DNA from 3 places in the Mesorhizobium sp. M0923 genome. Region 1 is predicted to be linked to each of the others. Evidence: riboswitches for the same ligand, from Rfam matches in the RefSeq annotation. Region 1 holds a riboswitch; each other region holds the start of a gene.
What was found. Region 1 has a riboswitch for thiamine pyrophosphate ahead of thiC (phosphomethylpyrimidine synthase ThiC). Riboswitches for the same ligand answer to the same signal wherever they lie in the genome.
Positions count from the first base shown of each region.

Region 2: another riboswitch for thiamine pyrophosphate. It lies ahead of thiC (phosphomethylpyrimidine synthase ThiC); the one in region 1 lies ahead of thiC (phosphomethylpyrimidine synthase ThiC).
Region 3: another riboswitch for thiamine pyrophosphate. It lies ahead of thiB (thiamine ABC transporter substrate binding subunit); the one in region 1 lies ahead of thiC (phosphomethylpyrimidine synthase ThiC).

Region 1 covers NZ_JAMYNW010000006.1:222,951-232,899, reverse strand. Annotated here, with positions in the region: gene queC (7-cyano-7-deazaguanine synthase QueC) at 1-499, shown strand, start outside; gene queD (6-carboxytetrahydropterin synthase QueD) at 499-855, shown strand; gene queE (7-carboxy-7-deazaguanine synthase QueE) at 852-1,577, shown strand; TPP riboswitch at 1,599-1,714, shown strand; gene thiC (phosphomethylpyrimidine synthase ThiC) at 1,818-3,653, shown strand; gene thiO (glycine oxidase ThiO) at 3,650-4,651, shown strand; gene thiS (sulfur carrier protein ThiS) at 4,620-4,817, shown strand; gene NKH89_RS13085 (thiazole synthase) at 4,819-5,592, shown strand; gene NKH89_RS13080 (thiamine phosphate synthase) at 5,589-6,194, shown strand; gene NKH89_RS13075 (hydroxymethylpyrimidine/phosphomethylpyrimidine kinase) at 6,185-6,952, shown strand; gene ald (alanine dehydrogenase) at 7,236-8,351, shown strand; gene NKH89_RS13065 (ABC transporter substrate-binding protein) at 9,107-9,949, shown strand, end outside.
Region 2 covers NZ_JAMYNW010000002.1:119,424-129,372, forward strand. Annotated here, with positions in the region: gene NKH89_RS04325 (hypothetical protein) at 185-490, shown strand; gene NKH89_RS04330 (hypothetical protein) at 1,150-1,326, opposite strand; gene NKH89_RS04335 (CopG family transcriptional regulator) at 1,709-2,143, opposite strand; gene NKH89_RS04340 (conjugal transfer protein TraG) at 2,148-4,145, opposite strand; gene NKH89_RS04345 (YybH family protein) at 4,663-5,118, opposite strand; gene NKH89_RS04350 (Fic family protein) at 5,488-7,032, shown strand; TPP riboswitch at 7,215-7,331, shown strand; gene thiC (phosphomethylpyrimidine synthase ThiC) at 7,436-9,271, shown strand; gene thiO (glycine oxidase ThiO) at 9,268-9,949, shown strand, end outside.
Region 3 covers NZ_JAMYNW010000003.1:148,530-158,478, forward strand. Annotated here, with positions in the region: gene NKH89_RS06765 (amino acid ABC transporter ATP-binding protein) at 1-160, opposite strand, end outside; gene NKH89_RS06770 (ABC transporter permease subunit) at 157-837, opposite strand; gene NKH89_RS06775 (amino acid ABC transporter substrate-binding protein) at 959-1,732, opposite strand; gene NKH89_RS06780 (RNA polymerase factor sigma-32) at 2,061-2,918, shown strand; gene NKH89_RS06785 (hypothetical protein) at 2,915-3,100, opposite strand; gene NKH89_RS06790 (M48 family metalloprotease) at 3,173-4,642, opposite strand; gene thiQ (thiamine ABC transporter ATP-binding protein) at 4,886-5,677, opposite strand; gene thiP (thiamine/thiamine pyrophosphate ABC transporter permease) at 5,674-7,293, opposite strand; gene thiB (thiamine ABC transporter substrate binding subunit) at 7,527-8,540, opposite strand; TPP riboswitch at 8,584-8,698, opposite strand; gene NKH89_RS06810 (thiamine diphosphokinase) at 8,826-9,470, shown strand; gene NKH89_RS06815 (ABC-F family ATP-binding cassette domain-containing protein) at 9,472-9,949, shown strand, end outside.

The DNA.
Region 1 (9,949 bases):
CCTGAGCGGCTCGGCGCTGACTGATGCTGTGGACGTGCCCGACGGGCACTATGCCGAAGACTCCATGAGGATCACGGTGGTGCCGAACAGAAATGCCATCATGCTGGCTATCGCCTTCGGGGTTGCCGCCGCGCAGAAGGCCGATGCGGTGGCCACTGCCGTCCACGGCGGAGATCATTTCATCTATCCCGATTGCCGGCCCGCTTTTATCGACGCGTTTCAGACGATGCAGAACCATGCGCTCGCAGGCTACGCCGATATCCGCCTTTACGCTCCCTATGTGAATATGTCGAAGGCCGACATCGTCAGCGAGGGGGCAAAGTACGGTACGCCGTTCGAGGCGACGTGGTCCTGCTACAAGGGCGGTGAACGTCACTGCGGTCGCTGCGGCACATGCGTCGAACGGCGCGAAGCATTCGATTTGGCCGGCATTGCCGACCCGACAGACTATGAGGATGCGGACTTCTGGCTCCACGCTATCCAGATAAGGAGCGCGTGATGTTCCGCATCACCAAAGAGTTCCACTTCTCGGCCTCGCATCAGCTTACCTCTTTGCCCCTCGACCATCAGTGTGCGCGTCTGCACGGGCATAACTATATCGTCGTGGTGGAGCTTTCAGGTGGCAAACTGGACGAACATGGCTTTGTGCGCGACTATCATGACCTCGGCGCACTCAAGCATTACATCGACAAGACGCTCGACCATCGTCATCTGAACGACGTGCTGGGACATGATCATGTCACGGCGGAATGTCTCGCCAAACATTTGTACGAGTGGTGCAAGAGACTGCTACCGGAAACCTCCGCTGTGCGGGTGAGCGAGACACCGAAAACCTGGGCGGAATACCGGCCATGACCTGCACGTTGGATCCCGGAATCCGCGTGAGCGAGATCTTCGGGCCGACCATCCAGGGCGAAGGCATGCTTGTCGGCTTGCCGACGGTGTTCGTTCGAACGGGCGGATGCGATTATCGCTGTTCCTGGTGCGACAGCCTGCATGCCGTGGACAATCGCTTCCGCCATGAATGGAAGACCATGTCCACAGACGAGATCTGGCAAGAGGTCAATGCGCTTTCGGGTGGCCGACCAATAATGGTGTCGCTATCAGGCGGCAATCCGGCCATCCAGCCGCTCGGCGCGCTGATCGAACACGGACATCGTAACGGCTACCGCTTCGCATTGGAAACCCAAGGTTCCGTGGCCAGGGACTGGTTTGCCGAGCTTGATGTCCTGATTCTAAGCCCAAAGCCGCCATCGAGCGAAATGACGACCGATTGGGCTGCGTTCGAGGCGTGCGTCGAGGCGGCGAGGGATAAGCCGCAAATCGTGCTCAAGCTCGTCGTGTTCGACGAAAGAGACTACGCCTATGCCAAGGATGCCGCCGCGCGTTATCCGCAACTGCCTGTGTATCTGCAGCCCGGCAATCACACACCGCCGCGCCCTTATGACGAAGAAGCGCTCATTGACATGGACGGCATAATGAAACGCATGGAATGGCTGGTGGAAACGGTGACCCGTGACAGATGGTTTGATTGGCCGCCGATCACCGCCGCGGGCCGAATGCGCTTGACAAGATAGTCGCCAGCCCATTCAATTCGACGCATTCACCAGGGGAGTCCCGGCAAGGGGCTGAGATACTGCTGGCTTAGCGGCGCAGTGACCCGTTGAACCTGATCCAGTTCATACTGGCGTAGGGACGGTGCAAGCGCTTTGCGGGAGTTTACGCCCGAGGTCCTGTTTCGGCAGGTCGACCAGAGCGACTTTTCATCCTTCCGGCACAGAACTGGGTCTCCAATGCATGAGCAAAGGAGCCTCAAAATGGATGCCATTTCCCCCGCCGTGTCGACGGGACCGCTGCCCGCCTCAAGGAAAATCCACAGACCCGGCATGATTCACCCGCAGATCAGGGTGCCGATGCGGGAAATCGCCGTCCATCCGACGGCGGGCGAACCGCCTGTCACCGTTTACGATCCGTCCGGCCCCTATACGGACCCGACTGTCGAAACCAGCATCGAAAAGGGCCTCGCCAGGCTTCGCCATGAATGGGTGACGGCGCGCGGCGATGTCGAGGCCTATGACGGCCGTCATGTCCGGCCGGAAGACAACGGATTCGCGGTGGGCGAGCGCCTGACACCGGAATTTCCCATTCGCAACCGGCCGCTAAAGGCAAAAACGGGCAAAGCGGTGACGCAGCTTGCCTATGCGCGCGCCGGGATCATCACCCCCGAAATGGAGTTCGTCGCCATCCGCGAAAACCTCGGCCGCGAGATCCTGCGCGGCAAGCTCGAGCGCGACGGCGAAGCCTTCGGCGCGGCGATCCCCGACTTCGTCACGCCGGAATTCGTCCGCGACGAGGTGGCTCGTGGACGGGCGATCATTCCCGCCAACATCAATCATCCAGAGAGCGAGCCGATGATCATCGGCCGCAATTTCCTGGTCAAGATCAACGCCAACATCGGTAACTCGGCCGTCACCTCCTCGATGGCCGAGGAAGTCGAAAAGATGGTCTGGGCGATCCGCTGGGGCGCCGATACGGTGATGGACCTCTCGACCGGCCGCAACATCCACAATATCCGCGACTGGATCGTGCGCAATTCACCGGTGCCGATCGGTACGGTGCCGCTTTACCAGGCGCTCGAAAAGGTCGGCGGCATCGCCGAGGATCTGACCTGGGAGGTGTACCGCGACACACTGATCGAACAGGCCGAACAGGGCGTCGACTATTTTACCATCCACGCCGGCGTGCGGCTGCACTACATCCCGCTGACTGTCGACCGGGTCACGGGCATCGTCTCACGCGGTGGCTCGATCATGGCCAAATGGTGCCTGCACCATCACCGGGAAAGCTTCCTCTACGAGCATTTCGCGGAGATCTGCGACATCTGCCGCGCCTATGATGTGTCCTTCTCGCTCGGCGACGGCCTTCGTCCCGGCTCGATCGCCGATGCCAACGACGCGGCGCAATTCGCCGAGCTGGAAACGCTCGGCGAGCTGACGCAGATCGCCTGGGCGAAGGATTGCCAGGTGATGATCGAGGGGCCCGGCCACGTGCCAATGCACAAGATCAAGGAGAACATGGACAAGCAGCTCGCCGTCTGCGGCGAGGCGCCCTTCTATACGCTTGGACCGCTGACGACCGACATCGCGCCGGGTTACGACCATATCACCTCAGGCATTGGTGCTGCCATGATCGGCTGGTTCGGCACCGCCATGCTCTGCTACGTCACGCCAAAGGAGCATCTCGGCCTTCCCGATCGCAACGATGTCAAGATTGGCGTGATCACGTACAAGATCGCCGCGCATGCTGCCGACCTGGCGAAGGGTCATCCGGCGGCGAAGTTCAGGGATGACGCCCTTTCCCGCGCGCGCTTCGAGTTTCGCTGGGAGGACCAGTTCAACCTGTCGCTCGATCCCGAAACGGCGCGGTCCTTCCACGACCAGACCTTGCCCAAGGAGGCACACAAGGTGGCACATTTCTGCTCGATGTGCGGGCCGAAATTCTGCTCGATGCGCATCTCCCACGACATTCGCGCCGAAGCGCAGAAGGAGGGCATGGCTGCGATGGCGGCGAAATACCGCGAGGGTGGCGATCTCTACATGCCTGCTGACGAGACCGGAGCACCGTTCTTGCCACAGGCGCCGGAACCATCATGAAGGTTCTGGTCAAAGGGGCCGGCGTCGCCGGCCTCACCGCTGCCTTCGAACTCGCCACCCGCGGCGCGACGGTCACAGTCGCCGAGATCCGGTATGGCCTCGGTGGCAACGCGTCGTGGTTTGCCGGCGGCATGCTGGCGCCATGGTGCGAGCGTGAAAGTGCCGAGCAGCTAGTGCTGGATCTCGGACGCGACGCCGCCGACTGGTGGGACGCGGCAACTCCAGGCCAGGTGACGCGGGCCGGAACACTGGTCGTGGCCGCGCCGCGCGACGCGGGCGAGCTTGACCGGTTCGCCAGTCGCACCTCGGGCCACCGGCATGTCGATGAAGATCAAATCGCGTTGCTGGAGCCCGACCTCGCCGGTCGCTTCCGGCGCGGATTGCTCTTCCCCGGTGAGGCCCATCTCGACCCGCGCCAGGCGATGGCGGCACTTCATGAAAAGCTCGCAGCCATGGGTGTCGAGTTCCACTTCGACGTCGACGCCCGGCATGGTTCCGGTTTCGATCGTCAGATCGACTGCACGGGAATGGCAGCAGCCGATGACAGGCTGCGCGGCGTTCGCGGCGAAATGCTGATCCTGCGCACCGCTGATATCTCGCTGTCGCGACCGGTCAGGCTACTGCATCCGCGCTTTCCACTCTATGCAGTGCCGCGCACCGACCACAGTTTCATGATCGGCGCGACGATGATTGAGAGCCAGTCCGCCGGACCAGTCACGGCGCGTTCCATGATGGAGCTGCTGGGTGCCGCCTATGCCCTCCATCCGGCCTTTGGCGAGGCCGAGATCGTTGAAACCGGTGTCGGCGTCCGTCCAGCCTTCCCCGACAACCTGCCGCGCGTCGAGGCACGTGGAACTACCGTCGCGATCAATGGACTCTATCGCCATGGTTTTCTTCTGGCGCCCGCCATGGCGCGCCCGGCAGCCGAAATTCTCTTCAGTCACGACAAATCAATGGAGCTTGCCAATGAAACTGATCGTCAACGGCGAAGTGCTTGAGATTGACGCCTCAACGCTGGCGGCGCTGCTTGCCGCGCTTGATTATGAAGGCGATTGGCTGGCGACCGCCGTCAACAGCGACCTCGTGCACAAGGCCAGCCGGTCGGAGTTCCAGTTGAACGACGGCGACCGGATCGAGATCCTCTCGCCCATGCAGGGAGGCTAGCATGTTCGAACTTCTCGGGACGACGCTCCCGTCTCGCCTGCTTCTGGGCACGGCTCAATATCCCTCGCCCGCGATCCTTGCCGATGCGGTCGAGGCGTCGGGCGCGTCGATGGTGACGGTCTCCTTGCGGCGTGAGATGGCGGGCGGCAGGAGCGGCGGAAAATTCTGGACGTTGATCCGCTCGCTCGGCACGAGAGTCCTGCCCAACACGGCCGGATGCCACTCCGTCAAGGAAGCGGTCACCACCGCGAACATGGCGCGCGAAGTGTTCGGCACGAGCTGGATCAAGCTCGAAGTGATCGGCAACCAGGATACGCTGCAACCGGACGTGTTCGGCCTTGTCGAGGCCGCGCGCATCCTGTGCGAAGACGGCTTTGCAGTATTTCCCTACACCACCGATGACCTTGTCGTCGCCGAGCGGCTGCTGGATGCGGGCTGCAAGGTCTTGATGCCGTGGTGCGCGCCGATCGGTTCCGCGCTCGGGCCGGTCAACATCCCGGCGCTGCGCTCGATGCGTCGACATTTGCCTGGCGTCCCGCTGATTGTGGATGCCGGGCTCGGACGACCGTCGCACGCGGCGACCGTCATGGAACTCGGTTTTGACGCTGTGCTCCTGAATACGGCGGTCGCCAAGGCGGCCGACCCCATCGGCATGGCGCGTGCGTTCGGCAAGGCGGTCGAAGCCGGTCGCGAAGCTTTTGCTTCGGGAATGCTCGAACCGCGCGATGTCGCGGCGCCGTCGACGCCGACATTCGGCAAGGCGGTTTTCTCATGAAGCTCGATCCCTTCTACCTGATCGTCGACAGCGCTGACTGGGTCGAGCGGCTGGTGCCGCTAGGGGTCAAGCTGGTACAGTTGCGCATCAAGGATCAGGACGAGGCCACGCTGCGGACGGAAATCCGCCGCGCGAACCACGTCTGCGCTGTCCATGGTTGCCAACTGATCGTCAACGACTATTGGCGGCTCGCCATCGTGGAAGGCTGCGACTTCGTCCATCTTGGCCAGGAGGATTTGGCTGAAGCCGACTTGCTGGCGATTAAGTACGCCGGATTGAAGCTCGGACTTTCGACCCATGATCACGCCGAACTGGAAACAGCTCTCGCGGCCGAGCCGGACTATGTGGCGCTGGGGCCCATCTACCCGACCATCCTGAAGCAGATGAAATGGGCGCCGCAAGGGGTCGAACGGATCGGCGAGTGGAAGCGCCGGGTCGCACCCATTCCATTGGTCGCCATTGGCGGCCTCAACCCCGACCGGCTCGACGGTGTTTTCGCGGCTGGTGCGGACACCGCGGCGGTGGTCACCGACATCACGTTGAATGCCGATCCCGAAGCGCGCACGCGAGAATGGATCGAAAAGACAAAGCCATGGCGCTGAGGCGAGACCCTTATGTGCTCGTCGTCGGCGGATCAGACTCCAGCGGTGGGGCTGGAATTGCACGCGACATCGAGACGATCTCTTCCATTGGCGTGCGCACCTGCCTGGCTGTCACCGCGTTAACGGTGCAGACGCACGACGCCGTCATGGAAATCCATCCTTCGCAGCCCGATCTTATGGCCGATCAGATGCGCGCCGCGCTGCAGGCCAACGAGGTGACGGCCATCAAGATCGGCATGCTTGCAACGGCCGAGATCGTCGTAGCCGTCGCGGCTGTGCTACGCGAAAATCCACAGGTGCCGGCAGTACTCGACCCGGTGCTGGCCTCGACCTCAGGCCGGGCGCTGCTGGACGCAAGGGCCATTGCCGCCATGAAACGCGACCTGATGCCCCTTTGCCGCCTCGTCACACCCAATCTCATCGAGCTGGCGCTTCTTGTTGGCTTAGAGCCAGCGGTGGATGGAGACGGCGCAGTGTGGCAAGGCCAGGAATTGCTGGTGGCCGGGATGCAGGCCCTGCTGATCAAGGGCGGCCACGCGACGGGACCCCGATCGACCGATATTCTGTTGCGCTTGGATCAAGGACCAATCCGCTTTGACATGCCGCGCCTTGCCGTATCGATGCGCGGGACGGGCTGCATGCTGGCTAGCGCGATTGCAGCGCATCTGGCAAAGGCGAGATCACTTGAAGACGGCGTGCGCGAAGGCAAGCTGTTTGTCTTCAGGAGGCTGCGAAAGAATGCAGTCGGACGAAATTGACTTTGCCTCGGTCAATCTAATCGCGGCCCCCCAATCACGATATCCACGCCATGTCCGCGCATCGCAAGATGTCCGCCATCCTATGCAAAGCCTCGAGAATGGCGATATCGATCCTGTCCAGCGGCATTTTTCGTGACTCGTGCGAAAATCCTTTGGTTTCGCGCAACGATTATCGAAACACGCGATCCGGCGCAAGCGCATTCGCAAACACCTGCGCAGCGATTCGTGGTTCACTCCACCAATACAGGGAAACGAGCCCCAAGGGCCGGATCAGGAGAAGAATATGCGCGTCGGCTGCCCCAAGGAAATCAAGAACCATGAATACCGCGTCGGTCTGACGCCGGGCTCGGTCCGCGAATATGTCGCCCATGGCCACGAGGTGCTGGTCGAAACCGGCGCCGGTGCCGGCATCGGCGCCGACGACAACGCCTACCGCGCCGCCGGCGCCACCATCGCCAAGACGGCCGCCGATGTGTTCGCCAGGTCGGACATGATCGTCAAGGTCAAGGAGCCGCAGCCCAGCGAATGGGCGCAGCTGCGCGAAGGCCAGATCCTCTACACCTATCTCCATTTGGCTCCGGATCCGGAGCAGACCAAGGGCTTGCTTGCTTCCGGCGTCACCGCGATTGCCTACGAGACCGTGACCGACGACCGTGGCGGCCTGCCGCTCTTGGCGCCGATGTCGGAAGTTGCCGGCCGCCTGTCGATCCAGGCCGGCGCAACGGCGCTGCAGAAGGCCAATGGCGGCCGCGGCGTGCTGCTCGGCGGCGTGCCCGGCGTGCTGCCCGGCAAGGTCACGGTGCTCGGCGGCGGCGTCGTCGGCCTGCACGGGGCCCGCATGGCGGTCGGCCTCGGCGCCGACGTCACCATCATCGACCGCTCGATCCCTCGCCTGCGCCAGCTCGACGATATTTTCGGCGGCCGCGTTCACACCCGCTACTCGACTGTCGAGGCGCTGGAAGAGGAATGTTTTTCGGCTGACATCGTCGTCGGTGCCGTGCTGATCCCGGGTGCCGCCGCGCCGAAACTCGTTACGCGCGAAATGCTGTCGGGCATGAAGAAAGGCGCCGTGCTGGTCGACGTCGCCATCGACCAGGGCGGCTGCTTCGAGACCTCGCACGCCACAACTCATGCCGAGCCGACCTATGAGGTCGACGGCGTCATCCACTATTGCGTCGCCAACATGCCAGGCGCGGTGCCGGTGACTTCGGCTCATGCGCTCAACAATGCGACGCTGCACTATGGCTTGCAGCTCGCCGACAAGGGCCTCAAGGCGCTGGTCGACGACCACCATCTGCGCAACGGGCTGAACGTCCACAAGGGCAAGATCACCAATCGCGCAGTGGCCGAAGCACTCGGTTACGAACTGGTCGAGCCGAGGGCCGTTCTCGCCGCCTGATTCCAGTTACAACCGTTTCCTCCCGTCTCGCCCGCCGGTTCGTTCCGGCGGGCTTTTTTTGCCGACGATTGGCCAGAGGCGTGCTCCCCTTTCCGTCAATGTCCGCGGTGAAGCTCGTCGGCGCGACACCCTAGTCGACGATGAAGCTGAACGCGTCCGAAACTAGATATCGCCTGCCGAAATCCCCAGTCCCTTCCCCGTGAGCATCAGCTTTGGCGTCTCTGGGTGGTCGGTGCAATCGTTTCCGGTCTCCAGATCGTTACTGACGAAAAGGAGAACCTGCCCCCACCGGCGAGTCCGATTTCTGCTGCTTACATGGCCAGCTCTGCTCGTAAGGGCGCCATGCTTTGATGTCGACAGCCCACATAAACACAGATGAGCTGTCGCTGTGACACCAGCATGCGCGGTGCCTTTGCCGCCAATGCTTTCACGGCGGTCAAGATCCGCATGCTCGGGTCGGCGGGAGCGACCGTAGCGGTCGGCTCTGCCCTGTCGAACAGCCCCCAGGCATCGGCAGTGCTCGACCCGGTCCAGGCATCAATCTTGGGATGAGCGTTGCTGAGGGACGATACCATCGATGCCCTGCGTCGCAGTCGGCAACATTTGAACGACGCGTGCCCCAAATGAGCATTGGAGGCGAACAGCGTTTCTCTCGGGTGGCAAAGAACAGCATCCGATACTTTATCGTCTATATAATTGATAGACATACTGAACAGCGAAAGTAGGGCCATTTCCAAAATTGGAGCAAGACGATGATGTTAGCTGTGAAGAGATTTTCGAGAAGGCGGTTTGGTGTATTGGCGACCGCTTTGGCGGTAACCCTGATCGCTTCTTCCTCCCCTTTCAGTGCCGAGGCGGGCAGTCCGGACGCGGGTAAACTGCCGACCAGGATCCCGGAGGGCACCGTGCTTCGTATCGGCGATCCCGAGACGCAAAGAGCCCTGGAACTCTCGGGCCTGATCGATCAACTACCCTTCAACGTCGAATGGGCCAACATCAGCGGCGGCCCACAGACAATCGAAGCCTTTCGCGCCAATGCATTGGACGTCGGATCCGTTGCCGACATTCCGCCCATCCACGCGACCTGGACGGGGCTCAAGGTCAAGATCATTGCTGCGAAGTTCCGCAAGGATCCGGTTGAGCACCCGATTTATCAACTCGGCATTGCGCCGGGCGTCGAGGTCAAGACGCTCGCGGATTTGCGCGGCAAACGGATCGCCTTCAGCCCCGGACAGGCGCAAGGCGCGCTGGTGCTGAGGGTCCTGCAGGCCGCCGGCCTGAACAAGGAGGATGTAAATCTCATTGAACTGCCCAGCAAAGGCGATGCCTATCCGGTGGCACTTGCCAGCAAGCAAGTCGATGTCGCACCGATCTGGGGCGTCCTCGTCAAGCATTATCTGCGACAGTATGGTGCCGACGGCGCGACAATCATCCCACACGGCTTGCGCGACGATCCAGCCCATCTCTATGCCCCACAGGCCGTGCTTGACGACCCGGCCAAAGCTGCCGCTCTCGGCGAATATGTGCGCTACTGGGCACTTGCGGCCCGATGGGTGGAGGAGCATCCCAAAGAGTGGATCGAAGGCTACTACGTCGCC
Region 2 (9,949 bases), on a different contig from region 1:
CTGAAATGTTAAACCATTTCTGCAGAATTTGACGCACACAAAGGCCGATCCGAGGCCAACTGGGAGTGCATACCCCAGCTTGGAATTGTGCGGAACCGTACGAAGTCGATTGCAAGCAACCAACCTGGTTGGCCGGGCATTAATTTAGCAAAGCGTGAATTAGGAAAGCATCGGGAGGAACACCATGCTGCACGTTAACATGCCTGGTGAATTTGAGGTCGGCGATGAGGTTGCGCTAGCAGGTATCGTCATCGCGATTCTCCCCAGCGGGCGCGCCAGGGTGAGCATTCCTTCGTATGACCATCCTTATACGATTGATCCGCCACCGAAAGTCCGGGCCGGCGACCGAGTGGTTCTTGTTGGGGACGTCACCCGCATCGATTGCGGAGGGAACAAACTCACTGTGCGCATTGACTGCGGCGGGGTGATTACTGTCGACAAGTCGGCGATCACTAGGCTGAGAAAGCCCCGCCGGGCTTCAACGGGTTAACGCTCCGGCGAGACAACAGCCGGTGTCGGCGCGGGGAAGATGCAAGCGCCTTTGAACAGCCCAAGGGTGCCGCGCTGTCCAGTCGGATATGGAGCGGACGAACGGATAAATGGGAGCTCGACGCTAGGGCAGGCGCCCAGCGTAGCGCGTTCCTGGCGCTTTCGGATTACCGGTGAAGCAAGTCAGATCTTCGCATTCGCGATCGTCGCTCTCGGCAACAGGCGGCGCGCCCGTCCAGGACGCGTGGCACGTGTGCGCTGTGGAAGGAGACGACCAGCACATCCCGTGTGAAGGCAACCCGGCATCCCGCTCGACGGGAACTTTTCTCTGCAGCGAGCGCTTGGTCGCCGGTCAGACGCGATGGGCGCCGGCTCGTATCCATTATGGAGATCACATGTTCGTCCCGCCACCGATGCCCGCAAAAAGTCTGCTTCGGTGCGTCGCGACGGAACTGGACGACATGGTTGCGGTGGAGTAAGCGCCCTCCCCTGGGTTAACAACCGGTCGGTGACAGCCACGGCCACATCGACAACAACCGCAACGGCAATCAAGTCGTCGCTGAAAGCCTGCAAGGTGTCTGTCACGACACAGCGTGCCGGCAAAGCTACGCCCTCGCGACAGGGATTCGTTGTAAGCTGACCCGACGGCAACGCCGGCGACTACGAGTCGAGGTCGTAGGGCTGATGGCCCAGCTCGTTGTGATGAAGCGCCTCTGCCATACACCTGATGTCGAACGCCTGGCCGCACGCCGGGCAGACGACGAAATACTCCTCCTCCCGAAGTGGCAATGCGTCGTGGTCTTGGGGGATGACGATGTCATTGTATTCGTCGGGCATTGGGTCCTCCGGAAACCCGCCCGCTATGCTGGAACGCCTGCCAGCAGGATTTGTTTCAAAGTTATTGCGCCAAGGAAAGACCTGATGTCCGGTTCGGCAGCGATACCGTGCCACCGGGCAGTTTCAAAGTGATTATCAATCTTTGGTACGGCGCGGGCAAGAACCTGTTCCTCGGGGCGGCGAGGCTCGAATTCAACCAAGCATGCGCGGTCGAAAGAACTCCAATCCGGCAAGGCACACTGCTAGCCGAGATCGACTGTGGAGACGAATGCCGAGGTCCGCCGCTCCGATGAAAGGTGATCTGATGGGTATCAGCTGCGAAAAATAGCTCCGCAATCGGGCACCGGGGTTGGGCTTTTGAAGCGCCTGTCTTGCCGGCAGCTCATCCAGTTGCCGGCGGCGCTGGCGGAACATCGTCGGCTATCTCCTGCCTGAGCCTTGGTCCTTTGCTGAGCCGGCGACCGAGCGCATCGACGAAATTGTCGTAGCGCTGCAAGCCCTTGGCGCGCGCCTCCGCTTGCGCCGATTCCGGCAAGGCTGGAGTCGAGTTGAGCCAAAACCGGACGAACAATGCTAGCGTCTCAATAGCAATTCCGACGTCACGCTCGACCCGCTGCACGCGTCGATCGATCTGGTCGAGGCGGCGAGTGATCGCCGCTTGCTTTCGTTCTTCGGCGTCCGGCGACAGGAACGACGCGAGCGCAGCCTCGGCGACCAGTGACAGCGAGACCTCGCGCCGCCCAGCGTAATCTGCCAGTGCCCTCATTACGTCAGGGTCGAGATAGGCAGACAGACGTCTTTTCTTGGCGTTCTTCATGCGCTCAAAGCTCAATGCCATCATTGGGGTCAAGGGCGGCCTGACGAGCTGCGCGTCTCATGGCTTGATCGACACTGCGGCGACGAACGGCGTCATCATCGGGCTCGTCCCTGTCGAGGTCGAACTCATCGTCGCAGCGTGGCGTTCGTTCCGGCGCGATGTCTTCGTGTTCGGGAAGCTCGGGCTGGCGGCGAATGCCGCCATTGGCCGGATCCTCGTCCTGCTGATCCCTGGCAAGCCTCAGCTTGCGAGATTTGCCTTCCGGCTCAGCAAGAAGTGTCGTGTCGGTCCAGTCCTCAGAGCGAGCGTTCTTCATTGTCCCTCCGGTCCTTGGCGGCGGCAAGACACGCTCGGCAAGACGCGGGTCGGCAAAGTAGCGTGCCTTCGTCGCACGGATTGGGAACTGGCCCGAGATCATAATGATCGCCTCGGTCGGGGGCAGCTGCATGATCTCGCCCGGCGTCATTAGTGCACGCGCCGTTTCCTGCCGCGAGACCATCAGATGCCCGAGCCAGGGCGACAATCTGTGCCCCGCATAGTTTTTCATGGCGCGCAACTCGGTCGCGGTCCCCAGAGAGTCTGAGACGCGCTTGGCCGTCCTCTCGTCATTCGTGGCGAAGCTCACCCGCACATGACAATTGTCGAGGATGGAATTGTTCGGTCCGTAGGCCTTCTCGATCTGATTGAGCGATTGTGCAATCAGGAACGACTTGATGCCATACCCGGCCATGAAGGCCAGCACGCTTTCGAAGAAATCGAGCCTGCCGAGCGCGGGAAACTCGTCCAGCAGCATCAAAAGACGCTGCCGGTGATCCTTCGCGTGAAGATCTTCGGTGAGCCTGCGGCCGATCTGGTTAAGCACGAGTCGCATCAGCGGCTTTGTGCGACTGATGTCCGATGGCGGCACGACCAGATAGAGCGTCGTCGGCCGTGCCTCCTCGACAAGGTCTGCGATCCGCCAGTCACAGCATGACGTCACCTTGGCCACAACTGGATCGCGGTAGAGGCCCAGAAAACTCATGGCCGTCGAGAGCACGCCGGAACGCTCGTTCTCGGACTTGTTAAGCAGTTCCCGAGCAGCCGACGCCACGACGGGATGCGGGCCTGCATCACCCAAATGCCGCGTCAGCATCATGGCGCGCAGCGTTGCCTCGATTGGCCGCTCTGGATCGGAAAGGAAGTTCGCCACGCCTGCGAGGGTCTTGTCTTTCTCCGCATAGAGCACGTGCAGTATTGCGCCGACCAGCAACGCATGGCTGGTCTTCTCCCAGTGGTTGCGGCGTTCCAATGTGCCTTCTGGGTCGACCAGGACATCCGCCACGTTCTGCACATCTCGAACTTCCCACTCGCCCCGTCGCACCTCCAGCAGAGGATTGTAGGCTGCGGATCCAGCATTGGTCGGGTCGAACAGGAGCACCTGGCCGAAACGGGCCCGCCATCCGGCCGTCAGTTCCCAGTTTTCGCCTTTGATGTCGTGGACGATTGCCGAACCCGGCCAGGTCAGTAGTGACGGCACGACCAGGCCGACGCCTTTGCCGCTTCGGGTCGGTGCGAAACATAGCACGTGTTCCGGACCGTCGTGGCGCAGATAGTGTCGGCCCAACATACCCAGGATCACCCCATCCTGACCGATCATCCCAGCGGCCTTGATTTCGTCTCGCGTCGCCCAGCGCGCCGAGCCGTAAGTCGTGGTATCCTTTGCCTCGCGCGCCCGCCACAGCGACGTCCCGATCGCTGCGACGATCGCCATGAGGCTTCCGCTCGCCGCAATCGCCGCGCCCTCCAGGAAGACGTTCGGCGCGTAGGCGTCGTAGAAAAACCACCACCAGAAAAAGGCTGGCGGCGGATAAACGGGGTGTCCAGCCAATTCGAACCACGGCGGACCGAGTTGGCTTTGAAAGCCGAGCCGCCCTGCCGTCCACTGTGTTGCTCCCCATGTTGTCGCGACGACAATCAGAAAGGCGGTGAGGATCTGGCCCCATAAAACCTTGCTTGCCGGCATCGGTCGTTTCCCAAATGGATGATCGGAACAACCGAAAAGCTCGAATTCCTAAATCCGCAAGAAAAAAGGGGCGGTCGAAGCAGCATGGCGTACCCGGACGTGGAAAGACTTGCCCGATGCGATCTCGAATGTTGAACGAGCATAGGGGGGCTGCTTTCTTCTGGAGCGTTGAGCCGCTACTTGCCCAATGATAGTTAGTTGTCTCGGCTCAGATGGCATTTGACGAGATGGACGGGTTCTTGGAGAACCACGGATTGCGCATGACCAAATGAACAAGAGTCCTCAGCGGCGCGCCGAGCCGGAGAACACTCTAGTCCCGGCAAGTGGTGGTCAGCCGTTCTGCTGAGCTCGAATCTTACCGCCTCCCTGATCGGTAGCGCGATAGATCCAGAGCCGACTCGATGAGCAGACCCATCAAGTCTGTTCAATTTTGTTAATCAATTCAGTCACATCAACTATTGCCATGGACTTTCGTTGGAACTGTTGCAAGCCGCGCCGGCCTCACGGATCGCGGAATCTATTGGGCCGCACCTAAGTTCCAGATGTCCCGATGCAGGCGCCATGTCCCGTCGCCCCCTTTTTTCCAAACGACAATGTACTTGCCCGCAACGGTGGAAGGGGCACCGCCTTTGCTCGGCACACTGAGCGTAAATGCGCCAACTTCGTAGGCGAGATTCCCGCTCCCTTCCACTTCCAGCGCCTTCAGGGTGAGATTCTTCATCCCGGCCTTGATTGCGCCCTGCCAGAATTCTTCCACGCCCTTGCGGTCATCGACGCGTTTGCCGTCGGGTGGCAGCAGGGCGGCATCGTCGGTATACATTTGACCTACCGCTGCTGCGTTTCCGCTGTTGAAGGCGTCCATGAATTTTACCAACGCCGCTTCGATGTCCTCACGAGCCGAGTGGGCGGCCGCAGACAATGCAGACGAAAGAAGCAGCACAGCAGCAAATGCAAATGACTGAACCAGTCTCATTTCGTCCTCCCTTGCGTACCCGACATGCCCACCCGATGAATAGCGCCGACCCGAGGGCGCCGCGGCGTTCGATGGCTGAGTGAGCCCCGAACGGCGCGGTTCTCCTCGAGCAATCCGGCTCGACGTAAGGCGGGCCATCCGTGCCGGCCTCGTGACTAAGAGACGGGCGAATGGCGGTTCCTGGACTCACCTTTTTGTCTGAAGTCGCTTCCTTTAGCCGGTGGCGGAGTTCTTGCTTCATGACTCCAGCACCGTTTAGAATCGGTTTTCGGAAAATTTGTCTTGTGGCATCAATTTTCATGGAATAGGATCATTTTTCATAGGTGTTGGCCCAGCTGGACCAAAATTCGATGAAAGGATTCGCTTTTCATGCCTGCGGTGCAAGAGCACCAATTTTCAGGTCCTGTTACCGTTTTTCAGGAAATCCGCCTTCCTGAAACGGCGACCCCGGCCGGGTACAGCGCCCTGGTCGGAGCCTACAGGCTCGCCGTGCCCTTGCCCCGTAGGTTGTTCGCCACGGGCGAGCATCATCGCATTACCGAACGGGATGGCTGGCGGATCATGACCCCCCGCCACGCCCCAAATCCTACCCTCGAAGGCCACCTGACCTTTGCGCTCAAGTACGAGGGACTGGACCTTGCCGTCCTCAAGCGGCTGTTCCAAGTGACCGGTCCCGCGCCGATCGAGGCGCTGGTCCGTGAAAGCCCGACCGGCAGTTATGCCCGCCGCATCTGGTTTTTATATGAATGGCTGAGGGGCGCCCGTATCGATCTGCCGGACGCGGCGGCCGGACGATACATTCCGGTTGTCGATCCCGAGCTGCAGTGGCCCGGACCCGACAAGACCGCTTCGCGCTACCGCGTAAGGGACAATCTCCCCGGCACGCGTGAGTTCTGCCCTCTGGTGTTCCGCACCAAGATTCTCGAAAAATTCATCGGCCTTGAACTACCGCGGCGCGCGGAGGCAATCGTAGCGGACGTGCCGCGCGACCTTCTTGCTCGGACCGCCGCCTTTCTTTTGCTCAAAGACTCGCGATCAAGCTATGCGATCGAGGGCGAGCACCCGCCGCAAGATCGCATCCAGCGCTGGGGCCGCGCCATCGGCGAAGCCGGCCGCTGGCCGATCGATCGCGATGAGCTGCTGCGTCTGCAAAGAATTGTACTTGGCGACGCCCGTTTCGTAAGACTTGGCTTCCGAAAAGAAGGAGGTTTCGTCGGTGAGCATGACCGAGACAACGGCACGCCCTTGCCCGATCACATCAGCGCTCGGCCCGAGGACCTGCCGCGGCTAATCGATGGAATGGCGGCGTTCGATCAGGGCCCCGCGCAAAACCTTGATGCAGTCGTAGCCGCCGCAATCCTCGCCTTCGGCTTTGTCTACATTCACCCGTTCGAGGACGGAAACGGCCGCATTCACCGCTACCTAATCCACCACGTCCTTGCCATGCGCGGCTTCAATCCGCCGGGAGTGGTCTTTCCCGTCTCGGCCGCGATCCTGGACCAGATCAACGAGTACAGGGGCGTGCTCGAGAGCTATTCGCAGCGCCTTCTGCCGTTGGTGGAATGGGAACCGACGCCGCAATTCAACGTCCGGGTGCTGAATGACACCGGTGATTTCTACCGGTTCTTCGATGCAACCCCGCACGCCGAATTCCTCTATGCCTGCGTTCAGCGGACGATCGAACGGGACCTTCCCGAGGAAACCGCATTTCTGCAGCGCTACGATCAGTTCCGGCAGCAGGTGGACGCCTTTATTGACATGCCCGAGCGGTTGACCGATCTGCTCTTCCGTTTTCTTCACCAGAATGATGGACATCTATCGAACCGCGCGCGCGAAAAGGAATTCGCCACGCTGACCAGTGACGAGGCAGGAAGAATCGAGGCGATCTACGCGCAAACCTTTGGTGCCCATTGAAGGTGTGATCATCAGGATCGATTTTTAGTCCGACGGTTTGGGATTCCCTTGTCCCTGCCTTCATCTCCGAGGCTTGACTTGTCGCCGAGACATGCACGATTTTTTCCGCACGGTCTGACCGGCCGCCGATCAGCCGCGGCCAGAACGCGCTTGACAAACCGGAGCCGTCCCGTCCAACCTCACGCATTCACCAGGGGAGTCCCGGCAAGGGGCTGAGATACTGCTGGCATTCGCGGCGCAGTGACCCGTTGAACCTGATCCAGTTCATACTGGCGTAGGGACGGTGCAAGCGCTTTGCGGGAGTTTACGCCCGAGGTCCTGTTTCGGCAGGTCGACAGAAGCGTCTTTTCATCCTTCCGGCACAGAACTGGGTCTCCAATGCAACGAGCAAAGGAGCCTCAAGATGAATGCCCTCACTCCCGCCGTCTCGACGGGACCGTTGCCTGCCTCACGCAAAATCCACAAATCCGGTACCATCCACCCGCAGCTCATGGTGCCGATGCGCGAAATCTCCGTCCATCCGACGGCCGGCGAGCCGCCCGTCACCGTCTACGATTCGTCCGGCCCCTATACGGACCCCACTGTCGAAACCAGCATCGAAAAAGGCCTAGCCCGGCTTCGCCATGAATGGATTGCAGCACGCGGCGACGTTGAAGCCTATGACGGCCGCCATGTCCGGCCGGAAGACAATGGAGTTGCGGCGGGCGAGCGCCTGACACCGGAATTTCCCATTCGCAACCGGCCACTCAGGGCCAAGGCACGCAAGGCGGTGACCCAGCTTGGCTATGCGCGCGCCGGCATCATCACCCCCGAGATGGAGTTCGTCGCCATCCGCGAGAACCTCGGCCGTCAGATGTCGCGCGGCAAGCTGCAGCGCGACGGCGAAGCCTTCGGCGCGGCCATCCCCGATTTCGTAACGCCGGAGTTCGTGCGGGACGAGGTGGCGCGCGGACGGGCAATCATTCCCGCCAACATTAATCATCCCGAGAGCGAGCCGATGATCATCGGCCGCAATTTCCTGGTCAAGATCAACGCCAATATCGGCAATTCAGCGGTCACCTCCTCGATGGCCGAGGAAGTGGAAAAGATGGTGTGGGCGATCCGCTGGGGCGCCGACACGGTGATGGACCTGTCGACCGGTCGCAACATCCACAACATCCGCGAATGGATCGTGCGCAATGCGCCGGTGCCGATCGGCACGGTGCCGCTCTATCAGGCGCTGGAGAAGGTGGGCGGCATCGCCGAGGATCTGAGCTGGGAGGTCTATCGAGACACGCTGATCGAACAGGCCGAACAAGGCGTCGACTATTTCACCATCCACGCCGGCGTGCGGCTCCACTATATTCCGATGACTGTTGACCGGGTCACGGGCATCGTCTCGCGCGGTGGCTCGATCATGGCCAAATGGTGCCTGCACCATCACAGGGAGAGCTTTCTTTACGAGCATTTCGCGGAGATATGCGACATCTGCCGGGCCTATGACGTCTCCTTCTCGCTCGGTGACGGGCTTCGTCCGGGCTCCATCGCCGATGCCAATGATGCGGCGCAATTCGCCGAACTGGAAACGCTGGGCGAGCTGACGCAGATCGCCTGGGCCAAGGATTGCCAGGTGATGATCGAGGGGCCCGGCCACGTGCCGATGCACAAGATCAAACAGAACATGGACAAGCAGCTCGCTGTCTGCGGCGAGGCGCCGTTCTATACGCTTGGACCGCTGACCACCGACATTGCGCCGGGCTACGACCACATCACCTCAGGCATCGGCGCCGCCATGATCGGCTGGTTCGGCACGGCCATGCTCTGCTACGTCACGCCGAAGGAGCATCTCGGCCTTCCCGATCGCAACGACGTCAAGACCGGCGTGATCACCTACAAGATCGCGGCGCATGCCGCCGACCTGGCGAAGGGCCATCCGGCAGCGAAAGCCAGAGATGATGCCCTTTCCCGCGCGCGCTTCGAGTTTCGCTGGGAAGACCAGTTCAACCTGTCGCTCGATCCCGAAACCGCGCGGTCCTTCCACGACCAGACCTTGCCCAAGGAAGCGCATAAGGTGGCGCATTTCTGCTCGATGTGCGGGCCGAAATTCTGCTCCATGCGTATCTCCCACGACATCCGCGCCGAGGCACAGAAAGAAGGCATGGCGGCGATGGCGGCGAAATACCGTGAAGGCGGCGATCTCTACATGCCAGCTGACGAGACCGGCGCACCGCTCGTGCCGGAGGCGCACGAGCGACCATGAGGATGCTGGTAAAAGGGGCCGGCGTCGCCGGCCTCACCGCGGCCTTCGAACTCGCCGTCCGCGGCGCGACGGTCACAGTCGCCGAGACAAGACATGCCCTCGGCGGCAATGCGTCGTGGTTCGCCGGCGGCATGCTGGCGCCATGGTGCGAGTGTGAAAGCGCGGAGCAGCCGGTGCTGGATCTCGGACGTGACGCCGCCGACTGGTGGGATGCGGTACTGCCGGGTCAGGTGACACGGGCCGGAACACTGGTCGTGGCCGCGCCGCGTGATGCCGGTGAGCTTGACCGGTTCGCCCGTCGCACGTCAGGGCATCGGCGTGTCGATGAAGACGAAATTGCGCTCCTGGAACCCGACCTCGTCGGCCGCTTCCGGCGCGGATTGCTCTTCCCCGATGAGGCTCATCTCGACCCGCGTCAGGCGATGGCAGCACTTCATGACAAGCTTGCAGCCATGGGTGTCGAATTCCGCTTCGGCGCCGATGCCCGGCACATTTCCGGCTTCGATCGTCAGATCGATTGCACGGGGATGGCGGCAGAAGACGACGGGCTGCGCGGCGTTCGCGGCGAGATGCTGATCCTGCGCACGCCGGACATTTCGCTGTCACGCCCGGTCCGGCTGCTTCATCCGCGCTTTCCGCTCTACGTGGTACCGCGTACCGATCACCGTTTCATGGTTG
Region 3 (9,949 bases), on a different contig from region 1:
TCGGCAGTTCGAGCAGGTTGATGCAGCGCAAAAGCGTACTTTTCCCGCCGCCCGATGGCCCGACAAGCGCGGTGACACTGCCTTCCTCGATAGTGACGGTCACACCCTTCAGCACCAAATTGTCGCCGAAACGCTTTTCGATGTTGGTGAGGCCGATCATGCACGCGCCTCCAGGAAGCCACCATAGCGGTTAAGCCGCGTTTCCAATCGGGCCTGCAAGGCCGACAGCACGGAGCTCATGACCAGGTACAGAGCCGCTGCCTCGACATAGAGGATCAGCGGCTCATAGGTGGTGGCGACAATGCGCTGCGCCGCCTGGAACATCTCGGGCACGGTAATGGCGGCGGCGAGCGATGTATCCTTGACCAGCGAGATGAAGGTGTTGGACAGCGGCGGCACGGCGACGCGCCCCGCCTGTGGAAGAATGGTGCGCCGCATTGCCTGGGCCCAGGTCATGCCGATCGAATAGGCCGCTTCCCACTGGCCCTTCGGCACCGAACCAATGACGGCGCGGATGATTTCCGACGAATATGCGCCGATGTTCAAGGTAAAGCCGATCAGTGCTGCCGGAAAGGCGTCGAGCAGGATGCCGACCGATGGCAGGCCGTAGAAGATAAGGAACAGTTGCACGAGAAGCGGCGTGCCGCGGAAGATCCAGACGTAGAACCGGACCACGGCGACCAGCGGTTTGGGACCGAACAGCCGGACAAGCGCCACGACCAGACCGAGGACAAGACCGAATGCAAACGACAGCAGCGTCAACGGCACGGTGAAGATCAGTGCAGCCCACAGCAGCGTAGGCAGGGATTCCAGCATCAATTGCAGCCAGTGCGGCACGAAGCCTCCTCCTTGCCAGATTGCCGTCGCTCATATCACGCGAAAGCGGCGGGCCGTCAAAGACAGCTCGCCGCGACATGAACGACGCGGGCCGGCATTCGGCCCACGCGAGAAAAGCCGTTTACTTCGAAACGTCCTGGCCGAAATAGGTATCGGCGATTTTCTGGTAGGTACCGTCGGCCTTGATGTCGGCCAGCGCCTTATTGATGGCGGCCACCAGTTCCGGATCGCCCTTGCGCACGATGACGCCGGAATAGTCGGCGTTTTCTTCCTGCGCGGCAATCTTCACATTGGCGTCGGGCTTGTGCTTCTTGAAGTCGAGGAAGGACAGGCTGTCGTTGATGGTGGCGTCGGCGCGGCCGGTGAGAAGAAGCTGGATCGACTGGTCGAAGCCGTCGGTGCCGACGAGCTCGGCGCCATTGGTTTCAGCCAGCTTGCCGAAATTCGAGGTCAGCGACTGCGCCGCCTTCTTGCCCTTGAGATCGGCGAAACCCTTGATGTCGGTGTTGTCGCCGCGCACGATCAGCACCGCCTTGGAGGCGATGTAAGGATCGGAGAAATCATATTTGGCCTTGCGCGCCTCGGTGATGCCGACCTCGTTGATGACGGCATCGTAGCGGTTGGCGTCGAGACCGGCGATCAGCCCGTCCCATTTGCCTTCGAGGAACTGGGCTTTGACGCCGAGGCGCTCGGCGATGGCCCGGGCGATCTCGACGTCGAAGCCGACCAGCGCGCCGGAAGCATCATGATAGGTGAAGGGCGCATAGGTTCCTTCCGTGCCGACCTTGAAGACGCCGGACTGCTTGATCTGGTCGAGATTGGCGCCGGCATGACCGGCGGCGATTGCCAGAACCTGCAGCGTTCCGGCGATAATGAGCGATTTGAGCCATTTCATTTTTCTGTGATCCCGTCCTTGGCCGATGTCCGGCGTCGTTGCGAGTGCCGGAAAATGACAGATGCGCGATGCCAAAATAAGAAACTAAATTTCAAAAATCTCGCGCCCTTGAAATCCCATTCTCAACCAACACCTCCCGGCGGCACCCGGCTGAGTCAAGGCCGATGGCGAATCGCCTGGAACAGCGCAATCGGCATGACAGTCCGGGGGAACATTCCCCCGCATCGCACGTTCTTGGCTGTTGTAGGGCGCGGCGCCGCCATTTCAACCATCGGCGCCAACTCACGATTCAGCGATCGCACCGCAACGCCTGAAGCAGGAGCGCGGCATGATGCAAGACAGTGCAGGACGGACCATGGTTCGCGCGGCGATGAAAGCCCCTTACCTGGAGCGCGACGAAGAGCATCTCCTGGCGCTGCGCTGGAAGGAGAACAATGACCAGCACGCGCTGCACCGCATCACCGTCGCCCATATGCGGCTGGTTATTTCCATGGCGTCGCGGTTCCGCCACTACGGCCTTCCCCTGGGCGACCTGATCCAGGAAGGCCATGTCGGGCTGCTGGAGGCCGCGGCCCGTTTCGAGCCCGAGCGCGAGGTGCGGTTCTCGACCTATGCGACATGGTGGATCCGCGCCTCGATGCAGGATTATATCCTGCGCAACTGGTCGATCGTGCGCGGCGGCACCAGCTCCGCGCAAAAGGCGCTGTTCTTCAACCTGCGGCGCCTGCGCGCCCGCCTGGCAAACGGCGCCGAGCAGACGTCGAATGCCACGCTTTACCGCGAAGTGTCGGCGGCTCTCGGCGTTTCCGAGGCCGATGTGGCGATGATGGATTCCCGCCTTTCGGCACCCGACAGCTCGCTCAACACGCCGCTTGCCGACGATGCGGGCGCAACCGAGCGGATGGAGTTCCTGGTTTCGGATGACCCGCTGCCCGACGAGGTCGTCGGCGACACGATCGATGTCGAACGCCGCTCTGTCTGGCTGAAGACGGCGCTCGGCGCGCTCAATGCGCGAGAACTCAGGATTATCGAGGAGCGCCGGCTGAGCGACGAGGGCGCGACGCTCGAAGCGCTCGGCGAGACGCTCGGCATCTCCAAGGAACGTGTCCGGCAGATCGAGGCGCGCGCCATGGAAAAGCTCAAGGCAGCTTTGGTGAAGCAGAACCCGGAATTTCTCGCAGCCTAACGTGCCACGTCCTGGCTGATTATTTCTTGCCCGCTGCCCGGTTGATGCTGTTTGACATATGTCAGGCCTACCGCCAGTGAAATCGAAAGCAGGTAGCAGACCACCACAAAGAACCTTGGAAACCTGCTGCGCTCCGCTTTAGCGACCAGCGTTTTCATCATGAAATTGAAGAAAGTGTACAAAACCGCCTCGTTGCATGGCGCGCAGCTTGCCACGGTATTCAGGCTCTGGCCCTTACACAAGCAGCGTCGCGATTACTTGTCGGTGACGATCTTGACCTTGTCGCCGGCCGAAACGGCGGCGCCCGGCGACAGCGCGTTGAGCACCCTGAACAAATCCAGCTTGCGGTCGACGCCGACCATCTGTGCGGCCAGGGAGCCCATTGTCTGGCCGGGCTGCACCGTGACGATGCGGATACGCAGCGGCTTCAACGCCGCCTTCTCGGCAGCACTCAGGATGCGGAACGAGCCGCTGACCGAGCGCGCCACCGTGCTCAGCGAGGTGCTGGCCGAAGGCGCCGCGGTCAGCAAGCGGTAGACCTGGCCGCCGGCGCGGATCACCGCAATATCGAATTGCCAGCCATCGGCGCCGGCATGCGCGGTTGCCGCTTCGTTGCCGTTGATCGTTTCCTGGCGCACGCTGCTGTCGTCGAGGCCGGCAACCCAGCCGCTGCGGATGTAGTCGGTCAGCGAGCGGCCCTTGTCGATCGAAACGCCGTCGAAGCGGATCGCGATGTCGCCCGGGCCTGTCGCCGTCACCGCCGCTGCCGAATTGTCGATGATGAAGCCGTTGGGCACCGAGAACGACACGCCGAGGCCAGGATGCAGGAAAGTTTCGCCGCGCACATAGCCTTCCTCCGGTGTGTCGCCGTAAAGCAGCCCGTCTACGCCGGAAAGGAATGAATCGCGATCGCGCGACCCGACACCGGGCGCGCCGAACTGGCGGGCGTGGCGCTGCGCGAGGTCGATACGCTGCGGCGTGTTGGGGTGCGTCGCCAGGAAGTCGAGGCTGGCGTCGGTGGCGCCGCTGATCGAGCGGAAATCGGTATAGGCCGACATCGACTGCAAGAAGCGGCCGGCAGCGTAGGGATCGAAACCGGCTTCGCCGATCGATTTGATGCCGATGGCGTCGGCCTCCAGCTCCTGATTGCGCGAGAACTGGGCCAGCCTCAGCTTGCCGCGGATCAGCGCCGCCTTGGCCGTCGGGTTGTCGCCGAGCACATCCGAAACGACCTTGGTCGCCAACCCCTCTTCGGCTTCCAGCTGCTGGCGCTGCAGGCCGTGATTGGCCGTAACATGGCCCATTTCATGCGCAATGACGGCGGCAAGCTCGGCTGAATCGTTGGCCAAGGCAAGCAGGCCCCGGGTGATGTAGAGATAGCCGCCCGGCAGCGCGAAGGCATTGACGTTGGGCGAGTTGAGGATGGTGATGCGGTAGGTCTGGGTCGGGTTGGCCGACACTACGGTCAGTCTGCCGACGATCTTGGCCACCATGCGCTCGAGCTTGGGGTCGGAATATTCTCCGCCATAGGTGGCGAGGATGCGCGGGTGCTGCGCCTTCGCCAGTTGGGCGAGCTTGCCGTTGGCGGCGACGTTGTCGACCGTGATCGGCTTGTCTGAGGGCTGAAAGCCTGATTCCTGCACGTCGGGAGGCGTGAACATCTGGCAGCTTGCCAGCGCCACGGCAAGACCGGCCAGCGCCAGAAAGCGCGCCAGCGGTTTCACCCTCCGATTGTCGATGCCGGTCGGCAGATCGGCTTCCTTTCAAGTCCTGGCACGTGACCGCGAAAATCGGGCGCGATTTCCGGAAAGCATCACGCGCAAAATCAAGTGCTACGGCGTCCGACAGATACGAGGCAGCAAGGGCAAATCACGGTCTAAGCCGGACCAGCTCCTGGCGGACCTAGCCACACTACCTCGACCATGGCAAGCAAGCGCCGCTTCGCCTTCCGCCGGTTTGACCATAAATTATGTCCGCTTCCGGGCAACATCTCGTGATCCAGCCGCAAACGGACCCGAGCCGATATAGCGTCGGAATGCCTCCGGTCCAGCCCCGACGAAAAAATCGGCCGCAGTGCCCGTCGCGGCAACCGTGCCACCATCCAGGAAAACCATGTTTTGCCCGATACGGCGCGCATCGTCCGGCTGGTGCGTGACGAATAGCACCGTCATGCGCTGCTCCGAATGGACGTCGGCGACCAGGTCGAGCATGTCGTCGCGCAGTGCCGGTCCGAGCGAAGCGAACGGCTCGTCGAGCAACAACACCGGCCGGTCGCGCACCAGGACCCGAGCGAGCGCGACGCGCTGCCGCTCACCGCCGGAGAGTTCGCGCGGCAGCCGGCTTTCCTTGCCGGCAAGGCCGACGCGCTTCAGCGCTGCGGCGATTGCGGCGCGGTCAGCCTCGCTCAGCATGAGCGAAGGCGAGCGGCCGAGCCCGACATTCTGCTCGAGGGACAGATGGGCAAACAGGTTGTTTTCCTGGAACACCATCGATACCGGCCGCGCTGATGGCGGCGCAGTGCTGACGTCGGCGCCGCCGATGAGCACGCGGCCTGACCGCGGCGCCTCGAAACCGGCCACCAGATTGAGCAGCGTCGACTTTCCCGAACCGCTCGGCCCCATGATGGCGGTGATTTCCGACGCCGGGAAATCGACATCGAATATAAGCGGCGTTTCACCATAGCTGAACGAGACATTATCGAGCCGCACGGCCGCGCCTTTTTCGACCGAAATCGACCGTTCCGGGCTGATCGGCATCATGATTTCTCCCTCCTTCCCAGCCAGTCCGCGGTCAGCACAAGCGCCAGGCAGACAAGGCCGAGCAGCAGCGCCAGGCCGGCCGCATCCTCGGTGCGGTAGCTGCCCATGCGCGCCAGCAACAGATAGGGCAATGTCTGCACGGAATCGCTGCCGAACAGCGCAATGACGCCGAGATCACCGAGCGACAGCGCCATGGCGAAGGCGAAGCCGGTGGCGAGCGGCCGCCGCAGCGACGGCCAGTCGACCAGACGCAACCGGTTCCAGCCCGAGATGCCAAGCTGTGCACAGAGCCGTTCGTGGCGTTCGCTCGCCGCGTCATAGGCGGGGCGGATGGCGCGGATGGCGAACGGCATCGCCATCACCGCATTGACCACAACCACCATGACAGGGGCGATCGCAAAGACATCGCTGACGCTGCGCAGGAGCAGGAACCAGCCGGCACCGATGACGATGGGCGGCACCACCAGGACGAACCCCGCACCGGTGTCGGCCAGGTGTTCGAGCAGCGTCCGCCTGCCGGTCCGCCGGGTGAGCGCCAGCGCCCGGCGCGCCATAACCAGCGACAGCGACAACGCCAAGGAGAGCAGCGCCGACAGGAGGGAGAGCACGGCACTGGTCGCCGTCGCTTGCCGCACCGCGCTCTCGCCGGCCAGGCGGCCGAGATCGGCGCCAAGCCCGGCCGACAGCGTAGCCGCCATCGGTCCGGCGACAAACAGCAGTGCCAGCCCGATCACCAGTGCGTTCAGCACGGTCTCGGCCGCACCGGCTGAAAAATACCGGCGCGGGGCTACCGGCAGATTGGCGTCGCCGGTCATATTGGCGCCAAGCCGCGTTAGTGCCAGCACGACGACGAAGGTCAGGGCAATCTGCAACAAGGTCAGCGTCACCGCCCGCGCCGGGTCGAAGTCGAAACGCAGCGCCTGGTATATGGCAACCTCCAGCGTCGTCGCGCGCGGCCCGCCGCCGAGCGTAAGCACGATGGTGAAGGAGGTGATGCACAGCATGAAAACGAGCCCGGCAACGCCCGGCAGGGCCGCACGCAACGCCGGCCATTCGATCAGCCGGAAGGCCGGCGCAGCACCCATGCCAAGCTGGCTCGCCAGCCGCCATTGGTTAGCCGGCACCGTCTGCAACGCTTCCAGGAACAGTCGCGTTGCCAGCGGCAGGTTGAAAAAGACGTGGGCGACGAGAATACCCGATAGGCCATAGATGCCGGGCCAGTTCTGGCCGCCAATCGCACCGAGCAAGCCGGCGAAATACCCGGCGCGGCCATAGAGTGCCAAGACACCGAGTGCGGCAACAATGGCCGGCAGCGCCAGCGGCACGGCGAAAAGCTGCAGGACAAAGCCTCGCCCGAAAAACTGTGGATGCCGCGACAGCGCGCGCGCGACGAACAGCGCCGGTGCGACGGAGAGCAGGGTCGACAACAGAGCCTGCCAGAGCGTGAAGCGGGCAACACGGAGGAGATAGGAATCAAAGGCGGAGGCGGCGCCCGACAGGTCGCGCATGGCTTCGACGACGAGCCCGGCGAATGCCCCGCCGATCAGCAGCGCGATGGCGGCGAGCGCGACGATACCGGCAGCGACGCGGGTATCCGATGATGGCGCGCGTTGCACGCTAGACCACCAGATTCGAGATTCTTAGCGAGGATTGCGTTCCTTCGCGCGCCCCTCTGTCCTGCCGGACATCTCCCCCACATGGGGAGAGATTGGCAGGTTCAGCGCTCCGCTCATTCCGGCAATGTCGGAGATTGGCGAAAGCCGGCATGACGGCCAATCTCCCTCCTTGTAGGGGAGATGTCCGGCAGGACAGAGGGGGGCGCCGTAGGGCGATCATCTTTCAATCCGAGCTACTTGCTCATCACCGCCAGCCACTCGTCGACCCAGGCCTTGCGATTTGCGGCGACCTCTTCCGAGCTGAACAGCAAGGTTTTGGTCGGTTTGACGAGCTTGTCGAACGCCGGATTGAGCGGCTTGTCGGTCTTGCCGGCCGGGAACATCCAGTTGGTTTCGGGAATGAGATCCTGGAATTTCGGCCCGGTCATGAAGGCGATGAACTTTTCCGCCAGCGGGTTCTTCGCGCCCTTGGTGGTGATCCCAGCGACCTCGATCTGCAGATATTCGCCTTCCTCGAAGGACGCCGCCTGGTAGCGCGAGGTGTTTTCGGCAACCATGTGGTAGGCTGGCGAAGTGGTATAGGACAGCACCATCGGCGCCTCACCCTTGGTGAACAGGCCGTAGGCCTCGCTCCAGCCCGGCGTCACCGTCAGCACCTTTGCCTTGAGTTTGGCCCAGGCTTCCGGAGCCTTGTCGCCATAGACCGACTTGACCCACAACAGCAGGCCAAGGCCCGGCGTCGAGGTGCGCGGATCCTGGATGACGATCTTGTCGCCGGCATCGCCCTCGACCAATTCCCTGAGGCTCTTCGGCGGGCTCTTCAGTTTTTCGCTATCGTAGACGATAGCGAAATAGCCATAGTCGAACGGCACGAAGATATCGTCGCTCCAGCCACCCGGCACACTGACGTCCGTCACGGCGCCATGCGGCGAAAACAGGCCGGTTGCCTTGGCGTCCGCCGTCAAATTGGTATCGAGGCCAAGCACGATATCGGCCTTGGTCGCGGCCCCTTCCAGCTTCACACGGTTGAGCAGTGCCACGCCGTCGGCGACCGAGACGAATTCGACGACGCAGGTGCACTCGGCCTCGAAGGCCTTCTTCACCGCCGGTCCCGGACCCCAATCGGCGGTGAAGCTTTCATAGGTATAGACGGTCAGCTTATCCTGTGCCGATGCCTGCCCCGGTAGGGCAAGCACGGATGCCGCAAGCAGGATAATCGAGGCAAGAGAGTGGAAAAAACTGCGCATCGGCGCCTCCTTCGTTCGCGTTGAAAGGAATTGAGGCGTCGGGCTGTCCGAAACGTCTAATCCCTCCGCCGGTACAAACCGGATCAGGTTCAGCGGGTTGGCAGTCTTGCCTCTCAGCCGGTCCGCGAAGATCGCGTCCGGCACCCCGTTAGAGCGTTTCGACACATAGGCCCGGCCGAAGTGCTGCGCAAGCGGAAGTTTGCCGGGCATCCAAAGCGCGGCGTCCTGTTTCATCTGCCGTTTCATCTTCCGTTTCCGGGGCAGGGCTGGTAAGGGCCACGAGATATGAGCACATTCACCATCCTGCTTGGCGGCGATCTCATCCGCACGCCGCTGCTCGACCGCCAGGTCGAAGGCTCCCGCGTCATCGCTGCCGATGCCGGTATCGGCCATGCCCTTATGCTGGGCCTGATGCCGGAACTCTGGGTCGGCGATTTCGATTCCGTGCCTGCCGATTTGCCGGAGGATCTGGCCGCCGTGCCACGGCAGGTGTTTCCCGCCGAAAAGGACAAGACCGACGGTGAACTCGCTATCGCCGCCGCGCTCGAACGCGGTGCGACCAGCCTTGTGCTCGCAGGCGCCTTCGGCGGCAAACGCACCGACCACATCTTCCTGCATCTGGCGCTCAGCGTCCGGCTGGCGGAAGGCGGAACGGAAGTGCTTTTGACCAGCGGCGCACAGGAAGGCATTCCTTTGCTGCCTGGAAAGACTGGCTTCGATTATGTCGACGGTACGCTGTTTTCGGTGCTCGGCTTTTCGGATCTCGCCGGCCTGACAGTCACCGGCGCCAAATGGCCGCTCGCCCATGTCGAGGTTGCCTTCGGCTCGTCGCTGACCATTTCCAACGAGGTCAAGGGCCGGCTGGAAATCGCGCTGGCCAGCGGCCGCGCGCTGCTGCTCGCGCATCCTTTTCCCCTACCTGAAAGCTGACATGGCGCCGCCGCTTCTCAATCTCGACGGGATAAAGCTGACCTTTGGCGGCGCGCCGCTGCTCGACGGTGCCGCCCTGACGGCGTCAGCTGGCGACAAGATCGCCCTGGTCGGGCGCAACGGCTCTGGCAAGTCGACGCTCCTCAAGATCGCTGCCGGGCTGATCGAACCGCAGGACGGCGAAGTCTTCCGCCAGCCTTCGGCGACGGTGCGCTATTTGCCGCAAATGCCCGACATGGACGGTTTTGCGACCGTTCGCGCCTATGTCGAGGTGGGGCTCGGGCCCGCCGATGATCCCTACCGCGCCACCTATCTGATGGAGCATCTCGGCCTGACCGGCGAGGAACGGCCGAACGACCTCTCCGGGGGCGAGGCGCGGCGCGCGGCACTCGCCCGCGTCATGGCGCCCGAGCCCGACATTCTTCTCCTCGATGAACCGACCAATCATCTTGACCTTTCGGTTATCGAATGGCTGGAGG